2 regions of the Dehalogenimonas etheniformans genome follow, and region 2 is predicted to be linked to the other one. Evidence: riboswitches for the same ligand, from Rfam matches in the RefSeq annotation. Region 2 holds a riboswitch; the other holds the start of a gene.
What was found. Region 2 has a riboswitch for cyclic di-GMP ahead of HX448_RS00730 (M6 family metallopeptidase). Riboswitches for the same ligand answer to the same signal wherever they lie in the genome.
Positions count from the first base shown of each region.

Region 1: linked by a shared signal. The riboswitch ahead of glmS (glutamine--fructose-6-phosphate transaminase (isomerizing)) and the one ahead of HX448_RS00730 (M6 family metallopeptidase) in region 2 are both predicted to bind cyclic di-GMP.

Region 1 is NZ_CP058566.2:1,827,111-1,834,491, forward strand. Features, by position in the region: gene HX448_RS09140 (nickel-dependent hydrogenase large subunit) at 1-1,006, shown strand, start outside; gene nrfD (NrfD/PsrC family molybdoenzyme membrane anchor subunit) at 1,046-2,209, shown strand; gene HX448_RS09150 (barstar family protein) at 2,840-3,253, opposite strand; gene HX448_RS09155 (guanyl-specific ribonuclease) at 3,250-3,663, opposite strand; gene glmS (glutamine--fructose-6-phosphate transaminase (isomerizing)) at 3,667-5,451, opposite strand; cyclic di-GMP riboswitch class II at 5,500-5,583, opposite strand; partial or broken gene HX448_RS10730 (DUF4332 domain-containing protein) at 6,122-6,238, opposite strand; gene HX448_RS09170 (GlsB/YeaQ/YmgE family stress response membrane protein) at 6,284-6,535, opposite strand; gene HX448_RS10620 (hypothetical protein) at 6,695-6,823, opposite strand; gene HX448_RS09175 (DUF4332 domain-containing protein) at 6,854-7,258, opposite strand; gene mscL (large conductance mechanosensitive channel protein MscL) at 7,294-7,381, opposite strand, start outside.
Region 2 is NZ_CP058566.2:132,426-139,806, reverse strand. Features, by position in the region: gene HX448_RS00755 (hypothetical protein) at 1-2,937, shown strand, start outside; gene HX448_RS00750 (DsbA family protein) at 3,070-3,669, shown strand; gene HX448_RS00745 (DoxX family protein) at 3,672-4,157, shown strand; gene mscL (large conductance mechanosensitive channel protein MscL) at 4,213-4,683, shown strand; gene HX448_RS00735 (YegP family protein) at 4,716-4,907, shown strand; cyclic di-GMP riboswitch class II at 5,057-5,139, shown strand; gene HX448_RS00730 (M6 family metallopeptidase) at 5,182-7,191, shown strand.

The DNA of each region.
Region 1 (7,381 bases), 370 kb from region 2:
GACTTCAATCTATTTTGGGCGCGTTCCCCACGGGCCGGGACTGGTGGTCGGCGGCGTCACCCAGGGACCGACCGCTGACAACATTGCCCTGTACCGCCAGAAACTGACTGTGCTGCGGGATTTCATCGATAACGTTTACATCCCCGACGTCATCGCCGTGGCTGAGGCCTATGCCGACCATTTCTCACAAGGTGCGGGCTGCGGCAACGTCCTGTCATACGGCGTGTTCGATCTTGATTCCACCGCCGACCTGACCAAGCGCAGGCGTTTCCAGCCCCAGGGTTCGGCGAACACCAAGCTGCAGTTGGCGGCGATGGATCCGAAGGCGATCACCGAAGACGTCAAATACAGCCGGTTCTCCAGCGTATCCGGGGCTTATCCCGGCAACGGGGATACCCAGGACAGCCCGGACAAGTCCGGCGCCTATTCCTGGCTGAAGGCGCCCCGGTATAAGGGCGGCGTCTATGAAGTAGGTCCGATGCCCCGCATGCTGGTGGCTTACCTCTCCGGCGACGCCACCGTCAAGGCGATGGTCGACTCGACACTAGCTCATTTCCAAGCTCCCCCATCCGTGCTCTTCAGCACGCTGGGGCGCCATGCCGCCCGCGCCCTTGAATGCAAGCTGGTCGCCGATGCCGCCGACGGTTGGCTGAACGAACTCAAGGTCGGTGAACCCTTCAATGTGCCTTTCGAAATCCCCGATCAGGCAGAAGGCATGGGCTTGTGGGAGGCACCCCGCGGCGCTCTTGGCCATTGGATCACGATCAAGGACAAGAAGATCGAACGCTACCAGTGCGTCGTACCGTCAACCTGGGACTGCTCACCGCGCGATGACAAGGACCAGCCCGGTCCCATTGAACAATCACTGATCGGCGCCAAGGTCAAGGACGAAGCCAACCCGTTCGAAGTCGTCCGCATTGTCCGCGCCTATGATCCGTGCCTGGCTTGCGCCGTGCACCTAGTCAGACCTAACGGCGATGTGATCGGCCAATACCGGGTAGCATAGTGTCTCTTATGCAATCTACTAAAAGTCTGGAGGCTTGATTTGAACAACAAGAACATACCTCTCTTTAGCTTCTGGGGCGTCGTCCAGATCCTGCTAGCGCTGGGGGCACTCGGCGTACTCACCGCCAAGATGATCTGGGGTCTGGGTGCCGTCACCAACCTCTCCGACAACTGGCCATGGGGCCTGTGGGTCGCCTTTGACGTCGGCATCTACATCGCCTCGGCGGCCGGCGGCTTCGTCCTGGCGGCGCTGGTCTACATCTTCAAGATCGAGGCTTTCCGTCCCCTGGTCAAGCCGGCCATCCTGATCGCCGCCCTGGGCTACACCATCGGCGCTCTTGGTATTGCCGTCGACCTCGGCCGCAGCCCGCTCATTGTTCACCCCCTGTGGATGTGGCAGCCTGGCTCCATCATGTTCGAAGTGGCCTGGTGCGTCATGATGTACTTGACCGTCCTGTATCTCGAATTTTCACCCAATATCCTCGCCCGCTTCGGACTTGAGAGATCTGAAAAGGTGCATCATGCCCTGGCGGTACCGCTGGTCACCTTCGGCATCCTCTTGTCCTTCCTGCACCAATCGTCTTTGGGCGCCCTGTTCCTGATCACCCCGGACCAGCAGCCGCTGTGGCACCTGCCGCTCATGGGATATCTCTTCGTCATCTCCGCCATGTCGCTGGGTCTTTCGGTGCTGACTATCTTCACCATCGTCACCGCCAAGTCCTGGAAGCTGACTTTGAGGATAGACGTGCTGTCCAAGGTCATGTCCATCGCCGCCTGGATATTGGTCTTCTACCTTGGCCTCAGGTTCTATGATACCGCCCAGTCGGGCCACTTCTCGGCCTTCAAGTTCGATAGCTTCGGCTGGCTATACATCGCCGAAGTCGGCGTGGGCATGATCCTGCCGGTCATCCTCATCGCCATGAAGAAGGTCAGGGAGTCCAGAGCCGGACTGCTGTGGGCATCATCCCTCATCTTCTTCGGCATGCTTCTAAACCGCATCAATACCCTGGTGCTGTCTCATGCACCCGCCCGTACCGGCAGCTACTTCCCGACGGTGTGGGAGTTCATCTTCACCCTGGGTCTTATCGCCGGTGCCATCTACGTCTTCCGGCTGGCGGCCAAGTATCTGCCGCTCTTCTCCGACAACAAGGCCGGCTTGCCCGAGACTGTGGCCAAGAACAACCCGGTGGTCGTACCGGCTTAACCTCGCCCTCCTATCCCTCTACCAGTCGCGGGAGAGGGAAGCTGAAGGGAGTGCAGTTTAAGGGGAGCGGTTCGCAAGAACCGCTCCCCTTTTTCGTGCCGGTAAGATTCGTTTTCGTTTTTTCTGCTGAAAAGTTTTATAGAGAAATGAATCATCCATTTTTAGCTTTAGCTCAATCGTGGGATTCGTTTCCAAAAACGAAGGAAAACCAATCTGCCACAAATCCGGATTTCGAATATCGAAATACGAAATGCCGATTCGTCCCTCGTGCCATATCCCCATCCGGTGAAGAATGCAAAAACGATTGAAACGACTCGTTGATGCTTGGCGCTAAAACGAATGAAACGAATCCTGCCCTCAGTGTGCGTTCGCCTCAAGAATCGCGGGAGACGGTTGTTTGTACAGGTGTTCTGATATTCACGGGTGATATTATAGCACCGGCGTTCTCGTGAGTGTCAAGCGTCTCGTGTCGTTTTTGGTGCCATTTTCAAAAAATATTTTAAGCCAGAAATTCAGCTTCCTGTCTTAAGTTGTTGGATATGCTGAACTGACGAGGACTGGACACCCCTCCAGTTACAACCACCATACAATCCGTCAGATTGTTCTAATAACGCTTTTGGAGATTTTACTTCATCCATCCAATAAGATGACGAAAAAAGGTTTACCTTGATCCTTCCAATACGAAGCGCTGGATCGAAAAATTTCCTTAATAACCTCAAAGTCCTCAGGCATTTTGTTCTTAAGGGATTGAAAGTGAGTAATTAGAATGACGTAGCCCTTGGCAGGTTTCCACGAAAGATCAGTAAGGCTGTCTTTGAGGGCGTCCCAGTTATGTCCGAAGTAGACTGGGAAATGAAATACTTTGGCAACCCGCCTTAGAAAACCCAGTTTCGTGCTGATTCGATCAAAACTAAGGGACGTCATTTCGAAACCATACTTTTCGGTTGCCTGTCGAATCTCTGACTTCCCATATTTGGTATCCGCCGAGTATAGGCCCGAGTTTGTTGTTGAACTGAATAACACATTAAAGTCTATCACGTTCATCTCACAATCAACCTGAAACTAGCATAATGGTCGTCTGTATAATAAGATTCTCCGTTGGCGCCGATCACAATCCTTCGCGGTCCTCGGTCACTCGATCCCGGAGTAATGACTGTGTACTCATGGTAATAGCCTGATCCCTTTTTGGGAAGTAGCATTTCGAAATTATTGAACACGGAACCGTCTTGCGGGAAGGGGAAGGGTCCCCGGATGTCAATCAGATGCAGGGTAGTTTTGGCTTCGGTAGGCAGATCGGAATATCTGATAGTCCTGTAACTAGTTTCTCCGTTCGTCGAACCTGAAGGAACTAATGCGCATCCTACTAAGGAAATTACACCCGAAAGAAGAACAATCAACGTAATAGAAATTATCCGAGTTCTCGGGGTAGAAAGAATAGAAACCAGATGATCCATCGTTTATTCGACCGTGACGCTCTTAGCTAAGTTTCTCGGGAAATCAATCGGGCAATCACGGAATTTGGCCGCGAAATAAGCTAATAATTGCAGAGCAACGGTATTAATTATTGGCGATAGGAGAGTATGCGTGACTGGGATTCGGATCGTGAAATCGACCAGTCCTGGAATTTCAGTATCGGTCTCCTGTACCAAAGCAATCACAGGCGCTTTGCGAGACTTTATTTCTTTTATATTGGTAACCATTGCATCATAACAGGCGTCCCGATTAACTATGGCGACCACAGGGGTATCTTGTTGCAGCAGAGAGAACGGACCGTGTTTCAGTTCACCCGCGGCATAACCCTCGGCATGGATATAACTGATCTCTTTAAGCTTCAGAGCCCCCTCGAGGGCGACCGGATAATTGATGCCTCGACCAATAAAAAAGACATTTGAGAACCGCGTTAAATAGCGCGAACAGGCTTTTATCTGATCTTGATTGTCAATTACACTTTGCACTAAGTCCGGAAGTTGGCTCAACCGGACTATCAGTTGCTCGCGCAAGTTCTCTTCCGTGTCCTGTTGCAGCAAAGCAAGTCGATAAAGTTCCATAAGTTGGGCGATGAAGGTTTTAGTGGCAGCCACACCGAATTCTGGGCCAGCATGGGTGTAGGTGACCTTGTCGGCCAATTGAGTAACAGAACTGCCTTTGACATTAGTGATGGCCAAGGTGGCGCAGCCCGCTTGTTTTAATCTACTGAGCGACGTCAAAACGTCAGCGGTCTCCCCAGATTGGGTGATAGCGATGACATTGGCGACAGGAATAGTGCGTTCACGGTGGTTGACCTCTGATGCCAACTCCACCCGAACAGGTATGTCCAACAATTCTTCGATAACATATTTTCCAATTAAACCTGCATGGTAGGACGTGCCACAGGCGAAAATCAAAAGTCCTTTACCCTTTTTATATCGCATAAACTCAGCGTCGATTACCGGAGCAGTTCGGTGGAAAAAACCCTCAAGAGCCTGGTTGATTATCCTAGGTTGTTCGTATATCTCTTTAAGCATGAAATGTTCAAATTCATTCTTCTCAACCTGATCGGCAGACCAATCAATTGGAACGATAGCCCTGGTTGTCTCTTTGCCATTTTTCAAAATTTTCAAGCTATTTTGGTCGGCAACACCGATTTCACCGTCTTCAAGGTAAATCACCTTGTTAGTGTGTTCTAGAAGAGGTGGGATGTCAGACGCAACTAAGATCTCACTCTCTCCGATGCCGATGACCAGGGGGCTCTGCTGGCGGGCAAATACCAGCTTATGTTCGCCTTCAGCGATCGCGACAATCGCATAGGAGCCCTTTAACTGGACAATGGTTTCCGCCAATGCCTGTTCGAGGTTTCCTGTGTAATGCTTTTCTATCAGATGAGGGATGACCTCAGTATCGGTCTCCGAAAGAAATACGTGGCCTTCGGCAATCAGCTTCTCCTTCAATGGTCGATAGTTTGAAACGACGCCGTTATGGACCAGAGCAATTTTGCCGCCGCAATCAAGATGGGGATGAGCGTTGACTTTCGAAGGTTCTCCGTGGGTGGCCCAGCGGGTATGCCCGATTCCGACGGTACCCACAAACCTGGGAGATGAATTTCTTAGATTGCCGACCCGGCAAGCACCCTTATAAACGTTAATTACATCATCTAGTACTGCAATACCCGATGAGTCATAACCCCGGTATTCCAGCTGTTCCATTGCCCTCAGCAGTACAAACTGAGCGGATTTGTTCCCAATGTAACCAACGATGCCACACATATCAGTTCCTTTAAAAAGATTGTGCTAAAAATAAAATAACCGACATGATCCTTCTAATGTCGGTTTCACTATTGGCTCCCCACCACCCAAGTGACCAGATAAAGGTGGCAGTTCACAGCCTCATCTATTTATTCTTTTATACTTAGTAACTCAAATTATCCATTTTTGTCAGGATGATTGACAATACTACCTTAGTATGATTACTTTTGTTCATAAGTAGGAATATAGTGCTAATTATTATTAATGATAATAACAATATTCTGCAGTTTTGCTTTAGACGGCAATCTAACCATCTTCAATATAAACTTAGATATTGTCGAGCGGCTTCCACGGGTCGTCAATTTACGGAGTACCATTCGCACAGAACGAAATTTTAAAAATTTAAGGAGGGCATCTCTTTGATGGATGCCCTCCGGCTAACCGACGACTGTACGATAGGAGTTAGTTCTTGTCTTCTCTCTGAGCTTTGCCGGTTCTCCTTTTCACCAGATTGTTGTATCTTTCTGGCGCAAGGGCTTTTCCTTCCACCTTGGGGTCTTGATTCTTTTTGTGGTTAGTATCTACAGATGCATTTCTAACAATTCTTGGGATCAATATTCCACGACACGCGGCAATTCTTTGGCTTGCTTAACCCAATCAGCTACCGAGGTAGCGTGGGGTAAACGGCGTATCAATTGTTCTCTTTGTTCGCGTCAACCAGTTTTGCCAAGAGATTTTCAGGTTTCCGTTGGCCTAGTTTTTTAACCATATCGACGCCTGCAGCTTCAAGTAGGTCACTAACCTCTTCGCCAACACCTTTAAATTACGAATCCTTCACCACTCGCTTAGGAAACTATTTATTTTTCAATTGTCTCCAACCGAATAATAATAGTAATGCTCCGCCCGTTGCTAACAATAGGGTGGTTAGATTAAATCCAGTGACTGAACCTATTCCCAACAAATTTCCGATAAAGCCACCAATCAAACCACCAGCGATACCGATGAGTATAGTTACTATAATATTCCCTGGATCCTTGCCAGGCATGATTAATTTGGCTAAAGCACCTGCTACAAGACCTACAAAAATCCAAGATAGAATCCCCATTTATTTCTCCTACAAAAAAATACTTGTCGAATTGCTTGAAACAACTTCGAGGTGCACCAATAGCCTAGAGTAATCCAACGTGCTGAGGCTTGAGGGTGGGGAATAAAACACTTCCGTCCTAAGGGGTAGCCGAATAAGCTACCCCTTAGGACGGAATGATTACTCGGAGTCTTTCTTAGCTTTACCTTTGGCTTTGCCAATAGCCTTCTCTCCGGCTTGCTTAATTTGACCGGGTGCGGAGGACTTTCCTTTTGCTTTCCCTCGCGGGTCTTTTTCCTGCTTGGCCATTTCTTATTTGACTCCTATACGCGGATTTAATCAATACTCCACGACACGCGGCAATTCCTTGGCCTGCTTGACCCAATCAGCTACCGAGGTAGCATAGGGCAAGCGGCGTACTAACTGTTTCTCTTTGTTCACCTCAACCAGTTTTGCCAAGAGATTTTCAGGTTTTCGTTGGGCCAATTCTTTAACCGTGTCGACGCCAGCAGCTTCAAGTAGATCGCTGAATTCCTCACCTACTCCTTTTATCCTAAACAGGTCAGCCCGATTGACCCATTCCAGAATTAAGGCATCACTGATTTGGGTCTTTTCTGCTAGCTCTTTTCTACCCTTCGCAGAGGCCCCGGAAGTTAACAATTTCTCGACTGTGTTAATTCCAATTGCCTTCAACTTTTCCGCAAATTTTGGACCGATTCCCTCGATTTCTACAATGCTTGACATGTTTTCTCCTTCTCGTTATTTCCTAGCTAGGTATTCTAGCGTAGTTCCGAGGTGCAATTGGGACATCTTTTAGCCTTGACCGAAATAGTCGTAGCACAGTAAGGGCAGTCCTTGGTGGTCGCG
Region 2 (7,381 bases):
TGGACACAGACATATCCTAACAGCGTAGTAAACGTTGCGCCCGGAGCCGTATCTTCATTGATCACTGGTTTCCCGGCGGAAATTCAGGCAGCCATTGGTCCGGCACACCTCGCCGCCTGGGGTTGGATCGTCACTTTAACGGAAGCCAACCCTGATCAGACCAACGTCAACTTCGGCAACGTAAATAATGGCTGTCTCACCATCACCAAGTCCGTCGTCCAGGATGTAGTCAATCCCGCCGCCCTCGATGGCAGCTTCGTCATCCATGTCGTCGGCCCGTCCTACCCGGCCGGCACCGACCTCACCTTCACCCTGACTGACGGCGCCATCACCGGCACCAATCCGCAGACCCTTAATAACCTCATCCCCGGTAACTACACCCTGACCGAGCCCACCCTGCCCGCCGGCTGGAGCAACACCAGCGGCCTCGGCGTCGTGGCCGTCTCCGCCGGCGCTACCTGCGCCACGGCCACCGTGGTCAACTCCTTCGCCGACGGCTGCCTCACCATCACCAAGTCCGTCGTCCAGGATGTAGTCAATCCCGCCGCCCTCGATGGCAGCTTCGTCATCCATGTCGTCGGCCCGTCCTACCCGGCCGGCACCGACCTCACCTTCACCCTGACTGACGGCGCCATCACCGGCACCAATCCGCAGACCCTTAATAACCTCATCCCCGGTAACTACACCCTGACCGAGCCCACCCTGCCCGCCGGCTGGAGCAACACCAGCGGCCTCGGCGTCGTGGCCGTCTCCGCCGGCGCTACCTGCGCCACGGCCACCGTGGTCAACTCCTTCGCCGACGGCTGCCTCACCATCACCAAGTCCGTCGTCCAGGATGTAGTCAATCCCGCCGCCCTCGATGGCAGCTTCGTCATCCATGTCGTCGGCCCGTCCTACCCGGCCGGCACCGACCTCACCTTCACCCTGACTGACGGCGCCATCACCGGCACCAATCCGCAGACCCTTAATAACCTCATCCCCGGTAACTACACCCTGACCGAGCCCACCCTGCCCGCCGGCTGGAGCAACACCAGCGGCCTCGGCGTCGTGGCCGTCTCCGCCGGCGCTACCTGCGCCACGGCCACCGTGGTCAACTCCTTCGCCGACGGCTGCCTCACCATCACCAAGTCCGTCGTCCAGGATGTAGTCAATCCCGCCGCCCTCGATGGCAGCTTCGTCATCCATGTCGTCGGCCCGTCCTACCCGGCCGGCACCGACCTCACCTTCACCCTGACTGACGGCGCCATCACCGGCACCAATCCGCAGACCCTTAATAACCTCATCCCCGGTAACTACACCCTGACCGAGCCCACCCTGCCCGCCGGCTGGAGCAATACCAGCGGCCTCGGCGTTGTGGCTGTCTCCGCCGGCGCTACTTGCGCCACGGCCACCGTGGTCAATACCTTCGCCGACGGCTGCCTCACCGTCACCAAGTCCGTCGTCCAGGATGTAGTCAATCCCGCCGCCCTCGATGGCAGCTTCGTCATCCATGTCGTCGGCCCGTCCTACCCGGCCGGCACCGACCTCACCTTCACCCTGACTGACGGCGCCATCACCGGCACCAATCCGCAGACCCTTAATAACCTTATCCCCGGCAACTACACCCTGACCGAGCCCACCCTGCCCGCCGGCTGGAGCAACACCAGCGGCCTCGGCGTCGTGGCCGTCTCGGCCGGCGCTACTTGCGCCACGGCCACCGTGGTCAATACCTTCGCCGACGGCTGCCTCACCGTCACCAAGGTTGTCGACCTCACCGGTTATGTGTTCCCCGATACCATCAACGTCACCTTTACCGCCACAGTGACTGGTCCGTCTTATCCAGGTGGTACCTCCCATGACTTCGTAGTGACTAACGGCGTTTTGTCAGGTTCGCCTTGGACACTCAACAACCTAATCCCTGGTACATACAATGTCACTGAGAGTGACCCGGGGATCATGTGGACGGTTACTGGTGGAGGCGATGTGGAAGTCAGCGCTGGCGCCACCTGCGCAACCAGCACTATCACCAACACCATCAAACTGCCCAACACCACCATGAGCACAGTCGTATATGTCTACGACACACTTACCGGCAACGTCGAACTGACCATCACCGATACTAATGACGGTGATGTTCCGCTTACCGACGCTCATATTCACGTTAGGTTGCTTGTTGGCGGCGTAGAAACAGTGTTCGACAGCTACGATTGGTCTGATGTCACAGGTTTCTCCGGCGGAAATTCAGACGATATCATGGACCCCGGAGAATCATGGACATGGCAGGTTACCTACACTATCTCGGAGACAACCACCTTTGAGGTTTGGGGTCACGGAACCGATCCTCTCGGCAATCCCGTCGACTACAATCCGGAAGATCCTGATGTCTCCTTTGATAGCGAGTTTGACACCTTTATCGTCGAGGTCAACTTCTTCACCCGAACTCAAGGTTTCTGGGCTACCCATCTTTGGTTCACCGAGTACATCTTCGACACCTACACCGGTGACATGGTTGCCGACGACAATCTTGGTTCCATCGACCTCGGTTGGCTCCCCCCGATCACCAACATCGATGACCTGATGGGTGTGTTCTGGGGTAACAATGCCAAGAACTCAGACGGCTCAAAACGCGATGCACTGTGTCAGGCTCGGATGATTGCTTCTCAACAGGCCTTGGCAGCCATCCTGAACAGCGTTACTCCGGGTGGAGCTCCGCTGCCCGCCGGTTACAGCGCGGCTGAAATCGCGGCCATTCTCTATGGTGACGACATCACCGCCATCAATACGTTGAATTCGGTTCTTGATACCTACAACAATAGTGGCGATGACGTAGCCTTCGATCCCAGCCTGCCACCCACCCAACGTGCTACTCCGGGGGCTGCAAAAGATACTGCAAACATCCCGTTTGCGGATTGCAGCAACTCGGTAGGTCTGTTAGCACCTAAAGGCGGCAAGAAGTAATCCAAACAAAGTGGTAATGAAGAGGGAGGCTCTCGGGAGAGCCTCCCTCTTCGATATTCGGTCAAACTCGTTTGAAACCGCGTTTATTTGAGACTATCATTGTGCTAACTCGCATGTTCGGAGAGGGATGTTTTGACAGGACTTTCCAGGGTAGTATTCGCTATATTTTTGATTATTACGCTCGGTGCTGTTGGTTGTTCTCACTCCGAAACAACTACCCCGCCATCATCTCCGAGCCCTGGGGTTAAAGTCAAAATCGTCATATACAGCGATCCTCAGTGCCATGCCTGCTACCGGCTCTACACCGAGATCGAACCGCAATTAAATACAAAATACGGAAGTAATCCGCAGGTATCCATCGAAACCAAATATACCTCCAGCATAGGCCCAGCTTCTTCATTGGCCACTCAGGCGATGCTTTGCGCTAGCGATCAGGGTAAATACTCTCAATACCGCGATAGCATTTTGACCGCCTGGAACAACATCGGAGCTGATGCGTACACCCTGTCCGCGCTCGAGGCTGCGGCGGTCTCTCTGGGGCTGAACACCGGGACCTTCAACTCTAGCCTGGAGAGCGGCAAGTATCGCCAGGCCGTCACCGACAACACAATAGCCGCCGGTCAGCTCAACATCGACAACCTACCCACCATTTTCGTCAACGATACGCGCATCGTCGGCGTCCAGGCCTTGGATGTTTTTACCTCGGCGATCGATTCTGAACTCAATAAATAACTATGAAGCTGAGAGGCATCGTCGTCATCATTTGCGCCGTCTTCGTCGGTGCTACCCTGTTGTTCGCCGGTACCGGTAAACTGCCTGGCCAGTCCGAATTCGCCGAGGCAATGATGGGCACCTTCTATACTCCACAGCTGGCGACCTTTTTCAGCCGCGTCGTGCCCTGGGTAGAGATAATCCTCGGAACGATGCTCCTGGCAGGCTTCTTGCCTCGCCTGGCCGCTCTGGGGACGGTCGTCCTGGCCTTGGGTTTTATCGCTAACAACGTCTGGGCTATCGCCCAGGGCATCGGCAAGTTTGCCCACTGCGGCGACTGTTTCGGCTTTTGGGAGAGGATTTTCGGCTACCTGACTCCTGCAGGCGCCCTAGCCGTTGACCTGGTCCTGCTCGTTGCCGCCCTGGCTGTAGTCCTGCTTTATCCGGATTTTTTCAAGCTGCGGACATGGGCGGCATTTGTGAAAAAAAATAATCGTAAACCCTCTTGATTTAGGCTCATGCCGGTCGTAATATAGGTACAAAAATAAACGCAAAAGGAGGCATATGCTCAAAGAATTCAAGACCTTTATCATGCGCGGCAATGTCGTCGATCTGGCCGTCGGTATTGTCATCGGCGCAGCCTTCGGCGCCGTAATCAACTCCTTCGTTAAGGACATCCTGATGCCGCCTATTGGTATGCTCCTCGGTGGCGTCGACTTCACCAACATGTACGCCATCCTCAAAGAGGGCGCCACCGCTGGACCGTACGATTCGCTGGCTGCCGCTCAGGCCGCGGGGGCTGTCACTATGAACTTCGGTGTTTTTATTAATGTCATCATCAGCTTTTTGATCGTCGCTGCCGCCATCTTCTTCGTGGTAGTCAAGCCCCTCAATATGATCGCCGCCCGCGAGGCCGCCAAAAAGGCTGCCGCCGCCACGCCGGCTGCACCCACCACCAAGGACTGCCCCTACTGCACGACATCCATCCCGATCAAGGCTACCCGCTGCCCTAACTGTACTTCAGAGCTACGCTAGGATACCTAGCTAGAAAAACGGAAGGAGAAACCATGGCAGGTAAGTTCCAGCTCTACAAGGACAAGGCAGGAGAGTTCCGGTTCAAACTGATGGCCTCCAACGGCCAGATCATCGCCACATCGGAAGGTTACAAGAGCAAGGCCTCCGCGATGAATGGCATCGAATCGGTCAAGACCAACGCCCCCGGTGCCGCCCTCGACGACCAGACCCTGGAAAAGAAATAGCCTACGACGGGCTCCGCGGTTATCGCGGAGCCCGTCTCATTTTTTTAATCCGGATACCCCAACGATATCATTCCTCATAAATAGTGACTATTGGTGAGTTATGATGATGATTGGATATCTTGAAACGACTGGTTCCGGGGCTTACAATTGTAATTTCAGGAGCTTTGAACTGCCGCTTGTAGATGGTCACTTGGGCGGCAGCGAGCTAACAGTGAAACCGGCCTGATCCAGGTCGGTTTTTGCGTTTAAATAGACTAAAAAGGAGGAGGTTCTAGTGTTCAAGCGCAGAATGTCGTTACCAGTCAGTATCCTATTGGTCCTCGGCGCCCTGGTGTTCATGCTTCCCGCGTCTATTCCGGTTTCTGCCGCCAAGATCACTTATGAGGCGACAGACGTTGGGCCTAAGATCAGGCAATGGGAACCCACCGCAGATCGGATCGTTAAAGATGATCAACAAAGTGGTGGAGGTTCCGCCACGGCTTCCGCACTTACAGTATTGGATACAAAAATTTTCTTGATTCTCAACGATTATACTGGTCAATATCAAGCCACATATTTCGATTTAGTTGCCGATTCTTCAAAGACTCAGGTTTGGGTACAAGCAAACCTTGCCTGGCCGGCGGGAGATTCGAGGGCCAAACCGGAGCTCACTCAGGACCAGATTTCATACATCCTCGGCCAATTTGATAATAATATCCTGCCAAAAGAGAGCGCATATTTCGGTACCGCCGATGCTCATGACGGAAGCAACGCATACTTACCATCACTGTTGGGTCTACCCGAAGATTACTATTTTGACTCCACCGGAAGAAATATCGTCCTGGTCAGTAATATCCGGGATGAAAACTACTACGACTCGACTTACCCAATATACATCGCAGGCTTTTATTCACCATCGTTCGAGACCTATTTTGACCGCAACATCATTAGCATAGACGCTTATGATTGGGCCAATCGTATGGGGCCTAATCCTCATCCAAATCCGGATCAATCAAAATGGCGCCCGTATCTTTATGAAGGAGTCTTTGCTCATGAGTGGCAGCATCTGCTCCACGATGACTACGACTCAGATGAAGATACCTTTATCAATGAAGGTATGGCGGAATACGCCGAGATCGTCTGCGGTTACACGCCTTCGTTGCAAGGACACCTTGATGCCGCTGCCGCCAATCCCGAAAACTCACTGGTTGTCTGGGGTGACCAGGGTGATGATGAAATCCTCACCGATTATGGTCAGGCGGCGCTCTTCCAGATCCTGTTGAATCAAGAATATGGAACTGAATTCACACAGGCCTTGTTCCACGAACAGGCCAACGGTATTGCCGGCGTCAACGCAGCCTTCCAAGGACAGGCTGTTGATAACACCTTTGATGAATTCTACCAGCAATTTCGTTTAGCCTTGTACCAAAAAGGATCTTTCGATCTCTTCCCTGACTTCCAGGTAAATGTCGGCCACGCTGGTAAGCCCAATCCTGAAGCCTTCGCAAGCCCTGGCGCGCCTCCATGGGGAACTGATTACCTCCTGGTATGGGGTTATGAACAAATTGCTAACCTTAAGTTCAATGGTTTCGCTTTCAATCCCATTACCTGGACATCGGTGGATGGCAAGCTTTGGGGAGGCACTGGGGATCTTCTCGATAATTGGGCGATTTTTGAAACCCAAGGTGGTGGGATCCTGACTTTTGATACCGAATATGATATCGAAGAGTTTTGGGATTTCGGCTTCGTCCAGGTTTCGACCGACGATGGACAAACATGGACTAGCCTAGTTAATTCCTACACCATTTCGGACCATGATCCTAGTGCCCACCCAAATATCATAGCCAACCTCCCCGGACTTACCGGTACTTCAGATGGAACCATAAACATGAGTTTTGATCTGAGCGTCTATGCAGGTCAGGATATTCTCGTAGGATTCAGGTATATGACCGACTGGGCTACTGCTCTTGAGGGGTGGTTCATCGATAATATATACGTTGATGACACTCTCATCTCGGATGGTTCCTCTACGTCCGGTTTCATGAGCCTCAACCAGGTTCTCGGTATATCAAACGATTATTCGGTTTCTTTGCTTGGTGAGCGAATTCGTAAGGGCGTCACTGAATACAAGGTTCTGAATATTCTCGATGGAGGATTTGTATCTGACTGGGACAGCATTAGGCAGATGTTTGACAACTATACCCAATTGCTAGTTTTAGTCACCTATAAAGCCGAGATAGGCGTAGCAAGTTACGCCGACTACAACTTCCAGGTTGACCCCCGCGGCGGTATCCACATCAAATAGATCCGCTAAGTTGTTAAAAGAGAGGGAGCCCCGACGGGGCTCCCTCTCTTTTTTCCCATCTGTCATTCTGAGTGCAACGAAGAATCTCGGTTCTGACTTTGCTCCCAACCTGTCTCGCGAGCCCGCAAAGTGATCCAGGCTGCCCGTCCTCGATGAAATCGGGATAGTAATCATCCCGGAAGAATATAGA